DNA from 2 places in the Mesorhizobium monacense genome. Region 2 is predicted to be linked to the other one. Evidence: predicted binding sites of a transcription regulator. Region 2 holds the regulator's gene; the other holds the start of a gene.
The links. Region 2 encodes LexA, which represses DNA repair genes until DNA is damaged. Its sites were predicted from a motif close to TGTTCNNNNTGTGTTCNG; they were not measured.
Positions count from the first base shown of each region.

Region 1: AC1RUK_RS18195 (sel1 repeat family protein) is a predicted target of LexA. The motif match lies at 1,582-1,599, and genes of this name have one in related genera.

Region 1 covers NZ_CM165567.1:3,707,487-3,710,894, forward strand. The annotation lists gene AC1RUK_RS18190 (ABC transporter substrate-binding protein) at 1-759, opposite strand, end outside; gene AC1RUK_RS18195 (sel1 repeat family protein) at 1,181-1,447, opposite strand; gene AC1RUK_RS18200 (DUF2147 domain-containing protein) at 1,983-2,324, shown strand; gene AC1RUK_RS18205 (hypothetical protein) at 2,565-2,717, shown strand; gene AC1RUK_RS18210 (hypothetical protein) at 2,758-2,952, shown strand; gene AC1RUK_RS18215 (AMP nucleosidase) at 3,071-3,408, shown strand, end outside.
Region 2 covers NZ_CM165567.1:2,425,391-2,428,798, forward strand. The annotation lists gene kynU (kynureninase) at 1-1,156, opposite strand, end outside; gene lexA (transcriptional repressor LexA) at 1,619-2,359, shown strand; gene AC1RUK_RS11675 (ComEC/Rec2 family competence protein) at 2,353-3,408, opposite strand, start outside.

The DNA of each region.
Region 1 (3,408 bases), 1.3 Mb from region 2:
GTCCGGCATGATCAGCTGGAACTTGACGTTCTGCTCGGCAGCCTGGCGCAGGATGAGGCCGGCCTCGGGGTGGTAGCCGCCGAAATAGACGACGTCTGCCTTCAATTCCTTCAGCTTGGTGACGAGAGCCGAATAGTCCTTCTCGCCGGCATTGATGCCTTCGTAATTCACCTCCTTGAGGCCGCCGGCATTCATCGTCGCCTTGACGGCGTCGGCAACGCCCTGGCCGTAGGCGCTCTTGTCATGCAGGATGACGACGTTCTTGCCGGCGTATTTCTTGGCGATCCACGGGCCGATGAAGGCGCCCTGCGCATCGTCGCGCGTATAGAGGCGCATGATCGTCGGCCAGCCGGCCTTTGCCGCGGCATCGGTCAGCTCCGGGTTGGATGACGCCGGGCTCATCATCAGCGTGCCGGCTTCGGCATAGACGGCCGAGGCAGGAATGCTCGAGCCCGAGCAGGCATGGCCGTCGACGAACTTGGTCCCGTCGGCGACGATGCGGTTGGCGACCGAGACAGCCTGCTTCGGATCGCACTGGTCGTCCTGGATGTCGAGCTTGATCTTGTTGCCGTTGACACCGCCTGCGGCATTGATGGCGTCGGCGGCTGCCTGTGCGCCCTGCTTGAACTGGTCGCCGATGTTGGCGAGTTGGCCGGTCATCGGGCCGACCACCGAGACGGTGATGTCGTCGGCAAACGCAACCGGTGCGCTCATCATCAGGCTCAATACGGCCGCGCTCAAAATACCCAATTTTTTCATGGTGATAGTGCTCCTCCACTCACGCGCGACCCTTCCGGCCACGCTTCTTTCAGATGGCGGGACAATTTCACCCTTCGCCCGGCATGTCTTGGCGCATCGCAGGCACTCGATTGGGCCTGCGCAGTATCACCACCGAACATGCTTCAGTCATAGACGCGGCCTGATCTCGCCCGGGCCAAGAAAGCCAAAGCCGCGCCGGCCTTGTCCCGGCCGGTCGCGGCTTTTGCCAATGGAGTTTCCCCGAACGCCCCCGCGCCCCGAAACCCGCTCACTTCCCTGTCTGCCGTACCGCTTGGCCGGAGTCGGCCTGCCGTGTTCTTGGTCTTGTTAATATGGCCGTCTTCTCGCGGCCTTGTCCCTGGTGGGGCCGGCCGTCTTTCGCGGCCTTGACCCAAAAGCGTTCCTGCCCCGTACCCGCTGCTCAGTGCATCGTCATCCATTCGCGCGCTTCGCGCAGCGCCTTGGCGATCTCGGCCTTGGACATCGCGGCCGACAGTTCCGAGCGCAACTCCGCGGCGCGGACCGAACCCTTGATGGCGGCGATGTTGAACCATTTGTGGGCGGCGATGACGTCGGTCTCGCAATCGCGGCCGGTCGCATACATCATGCCCAGTTCGAAAAGAATGTCGGCCTGGGCAGTTGCCCCCATGGCGCCGAAGCCGGCTTCAAGCATTTCAAAACGTGCCATTTCAAATCCCCTGTCTGGCTCCCGAGAGCTGCCTCCTTCTGTCCCTTGGTATCCCTTGGGGGGCCGCTCTTTCGATGCTTTCGAGAATGCAGCCGAGCCTTGAATCCGTCGTTAAATGGCGTGCTTAATTTGAGGAAAACAAAGCTAAAACAAGAGGTAAACGCGGAAATTCGTTAAGGATACAAAGCCAGCGATTCAGCCTGTTTGCGAAAAATTTGACGAAAATTCCGAGCAGCCGGGTCAAGACTCCGCTAACCACGGGAACCAATCACCAGCGCATGACCCGAAAATCGAAATCGATTTTCGGAAAGGATCATGCGCCAATTAAAGTGCTGCAGCGTCCTTTGCGCGTCCAAGAAGACGCGCAGCGCTGTAGGTCGAGATCGCTTCATTTGTTCGCCGACGGTAGCGAATAAATCCCGAAACCTTCCGTGGCGGCACCGCTTTTGTTTTGCTGGAAGCTGGATTAGCTTACGTTTGCGTAAGGGCGGGAAGGCGGAACGGAGCCCCATCGGAACCCATAGGGAGGACAGACATGTTTCGAAAAGTGAGCCTGGCCCTGGCGGCCACCTTGATCATGACCGGTGCGGCATGGGCCGACCCGATCGAAGGCAATTGGAAGACACAGGCCGGCGATACCGCAGCCATCGCTGGCGGCGGTTCGTTTTCGATCACGCTCAAGACCGGCAAATATGCCGGCAAGACCATCGGCTCGCTCAAGCCTGCCGGCGACAACAAATATGCCGGCGACATCACCGATCCGGCAAACGACAAGACCTATTCCGGCAAGGCGACGCTTTCGGGCACCTCGCTCAAGATGAGCGGCTGCGTGCTCGGCGGACTGATCTGCAAGAGCCAGACCTGGCACAAGCTCTGATCGTCTTCACCGCCAAAGAATGAGAGAACGGGGCCTTCGCGGCCCCGTTTCCTTTTGCGCTGCGCGGTGGCGCCGCCGACTTGTTGTTGCCAAGGGGCAGGCGCACAGCCTCGACCTCACGCCCCTGCGCGACGTCCAAAACACCGTCAATCAATTTGAACCGCAGATGAACGCCGGCATCAGAGCCGGTTCAGAGGCATTCGGGCATTCTCCTCGGTATTGAAGGAGGACACCACGCCAATGCTCGCTCGCCGCTTCGCCATCGTCTGCCTGCTGATGAGCCTGTTCGGCATGTTGTTCGCCATCCTCGTCGCCGAAGCAGGCCGTCCGGCCCGCTCCTGGGACGCTGCCAATTCCTGCAGCTTCGGCTGTTCGAACCATCTTCGCCACTGAAACGACAAAGCACCAGAAACCCAAAGAAAAGCAAACGACCATGAACCGCATCGCCACCAGCGCCCTGACGATCCTTCGGCTCCTGCCGCGGACAGCGCTCATCCTGACGCTTCTCGCCGCCCCGGTGCTGGCGGTGCCGATGATCCGCGCCGATGCGGGCTCGACGATCGAGGCGCCGGCGTTGAAGAAGAACGGCGTCGGCTTTGTGCTCCTGGTCAGCCTGCAGCGCGGCTGAAGAAAAAACTTGCCGCCCGGTCACGTTCGGCCCGCCTCCCCCTCCCAAGCGCCCTTCCAAGTCTCTATATTGAGCCATGGAAAAGCGAATCTACCCCCAAGCCATCGAATCGGTCGTCATGCCGGAGCCTTTCGGCAAGCAGAGCTACGACGACGCCAAGAAGGCGGTCGCGGCCTTGCAGGCGCTTTACGACCGCAACACCAAGTTCCTGCGCGATTCCTTCACGGCGCTGGCCGCGGGCGGCGACAACAACAAGCGCTATCGGGCCTTCTACCCGGAGATCGGCGTCACCACGAGTTCCTTCACGCAGATCGACTCGCGGCAGGCCTATGGCCATATGCCGACGCCGGGGCATTTCTCGACCACCATCACCCAGCCGATGCTGTTCGAGAGCTATCTCATCGAACAGCTTCGCCTGATCATGCGCAATCACGGCGTTCAGGTCACGGTTTCGGA
Region 2 (3,408 bases):
CGGCGTAGCCGACATAGAGCGGGGTAAAGCCAAAGCGTATGGTCGACGGCGCCCGGAAATCGCCGATAACGCCGCGTTCGATCAGCGCCCGCATGATCTGGTAGCCGTGCTCGTGCATGAATGAAATCTGGCTGCCGCGCCTGGCGCTGTCGCGGGTGCTTTCGAGCGTGAGACCATAGGCGCCGCATTTTGCCTCGACGAGTTCGATGAACAGGTCGGCCAGGGCGATGCTTTTCTTTCTCACGGCCGCCATGTCGACATCGTTCCAGATGTCGAGCGCGCCCTTCAGCGTGCGCATCGACAGGACCGGCTGCGTGCCGCACAGAAACCGGCGGATGCCGGTGCCGGCTGCGTAGGCCTGCTCGAAGGCGAAGGGCCGCGCGTGGCTCCACCATCCGCTGAGCGGCTGCAGCACATCGGCATGATGGCGCTCCGCGGCATAGATGAAGGCGGGAGAGCCCGGGCCGCCATTCAAATATTTGTAGGTGCAGCCGACAGCGAAATCGGCATTCGCCGTGTCCAGTTCGACCGGCATGGCGCCTGCTGTGTGGCAGAGATCCCAGACGATCAGCGCCCCGGCGTCATGGGCGATGCGCGTCAGCGCCGTCATGTCACGCAGTTCGCCTGACTTGTAGTTGACGTGGTTGACCAGCACCACCGCGACCCGGTCGTCGATCAGCTCTTCGATCGTCGGTGCGTCGACGCCTGCAAGGCGCAGCACAGTGTTCTTTCGAGTCGAGGCGACACCTTCAGCCATGTAGAGGTCGGTCGGAAAGCTGTCGCCCTCGGCGACGATGACGGGCCGATCCGGCCGGATGGCCATTGCCGCGTGCAGCAGCTTGTAGATGTTGATCGATGTCGTGTCGCAGACCACCGTCTGGCCGGGAGCGGCGCCGATCAGGCGCCCGAGCTGATCGCCGAGTTCGACCGGCATGTTGAACCAGCCGGCAGTGTTCCAGGCGCGGATGAGGTCGTACGCCCATTCTTCGGTCGCCGCCTTGCGTAGCTCGTCGAAGGCGGCATGCGAGGCTGCACCCAGCGAATTGCCGTCGAGATAGATTACCCCTTCGGGCAGGATGAAGCGGTCGCGCAAGGGGCGCAGTGGATCCGCGGCGTCCATCGCTTCGACGGCCGCAAGATCAGGAATTCCTGTCATGATATGTCTGCTCCCCCCAGATACGCACGACACCGGCACGCAATGATGACACAAGCCGACGATCGGTACTTTCTCTCATCACAGGCCATCGCGCTGCAAGAACCTGCATTGATGACTTATCGGCCCAACGACACCCTCGACCCCTGCTCATAGTTGGCATTTTGAGTTCGTTTCGTTCACGGTGCATCGAGCGGGCTGGATCGTCAAACACGGCCCTACCTACATTGTTTGCGGCGAATGATTGCCGACTTCCAACCAGCTCCCAGGCCGGTGGTTGGCCGTAAACGATAACAAAATCAATGCGATGAAGCCGGCATCTAAGGGGCTGGGATATTCGCTGTCGCACGCGACATCGTTTCGGGAGCCTTAACCCATTCATTAAACTTTAAACAGTTGCGGAACACAACTGGAACAGATAGTGTTTGTTCTGGGTTTGTTTTTCTGATTCCGTTGGGGGCCGCGATGCTGACACGCAAACAACATGAACTGCTGATGTTCATCCATGAGCGGCTGAAGGAAAGCGGCATTCCACCCTCCTTCGACGAAATGAAAGAGGCGCTCGATCTTGCCTCGAAGTCGGGCATCCACCGGCTGATCACGGCGCTGGAGGAGCGCGGTTTCATTCGCCGGCTGCCCAATCGGGCGCGCGCGCTCGAAGTGCTGCGCCTGCCGGACTCGATTGCTCCCGGCCTCAATGCGGCGAAGAAGTTCTCGCCGAGCGTCATTCAGGGCAGTCTTGGGCAGGGCGGCCTCGGACGGCAGATCAAGCCTATGGCATCGTCGCGCACGCCCCAGGCGGGCAATGACGACGATGCGGTTGCGGCAGTGTCCATCCCGGTGATGGGGCGGATCGCGGCCGGTGTGCCGATCGACGCCATCCAGCATCAGACGCATTCGATCTCGGTGCCGCCGGACATGATCATGGGCGGCGAGCATTACGCGCTGGAGGTCAAGGGCGATTCGATGATCGAGGCCGGGATCTTCGACGGCGATACGGTCATCATCCGCAACGCCGACACGGCGAGCCCGGGAGAGATCATAGTGGCGCTGGTCGACGAGGAGGAAGCGACGCTGAAGCGCTTCCGCCGCAAGGGCGCCTCGATTGCGCTGGAAGCCGCCAATCCGGCCTATGAAACCCGCATCTTCGGGCCCGACCGGGTCAAGGTGCAGGGCAAGCTGGTCGGTCTGATCCGCCGCTACTGAGGCGGCGGCGGTTGTTTTGGCGGCGGTTTGCTGGCCTGCCTTTCGGGTCTCTTGTAAGGCGGCAGGCCCCTCGCCTCGCGTGAGAATCTTCGCTGCTCGTGCCAGGGCCGGTACGGCTGCTCGACCGCGAAGTCTATCTCTGCCGGCGCGATTGCCGATTGCTGATCGAAGAAGACAGCGGCGCTGCCCAAGCGGGCAAGTTGCCGTTTCCTGACGACAAGGACAAGCGGATTGCGGCAAGGGTCGTAGGCGGTGGCGTCGTTGACGATGATCAGGGTAGCGAAAGCACACGCCCGCCACGCGTCCTTGCGGTCTTCTGCATACGCGATGATCGCGCCAGACGGATGCCGCGCGAGGCAAAGACCGCTGCTGCAGTAGAAGGGTGAGCCCGGCGGCAGGTCGGCCGGATCCATGTCGAACCGCGCGTCACCCTTCTCGAAGGTCTCGGGCTCCACAATGGTTTCGGACTTCACAGCCCGTTTCCAGTTGTCGGTGGTGAACTCGTTCGATCGCACGCGGTTGATGGCGAGTTCGCCGCCCCCGATCGGCATTGCCACAAGATGCCCATCCTCCGAGACGAGAACGTCAGGCGTGCGAGTGTCGGAGACAGTCAGCAGGCCGGCGAATGCGAACGGAACGGCTGCCAGCCTGAGCCATGTCGTCGCCATGGTGGCGATGACCAGCGCGATCGTCACCAGCAGTACCGACTGAATGGAGATCAGCCCGACAGCATCGATCGGCGAGCGCTCGGAAATCCATCCGGATATTGCGATCATCGCCGTCAGCCCCTTGCCCATCACATAGAGGAAGGGTCCATCGGCGCCGAACGGCATCGCCAGCGCGCTGAGCACGGCGAACGGCATGACGATCAGCGAGACGATCGGCATGACGGCCAGGTTGGCAAGCAGGCTGAGCGGCGACACGCGCTGAAAATGCCAGATGGCGAAGAGCGCGGTCGCACTGCCGGCGATGATGGAGGTCATGGCGAGGCCGCCCATGCCGAGCAGGAATTTTCGCGTGACGAAGGCGAGCGGCGATCGCCGTGGCGG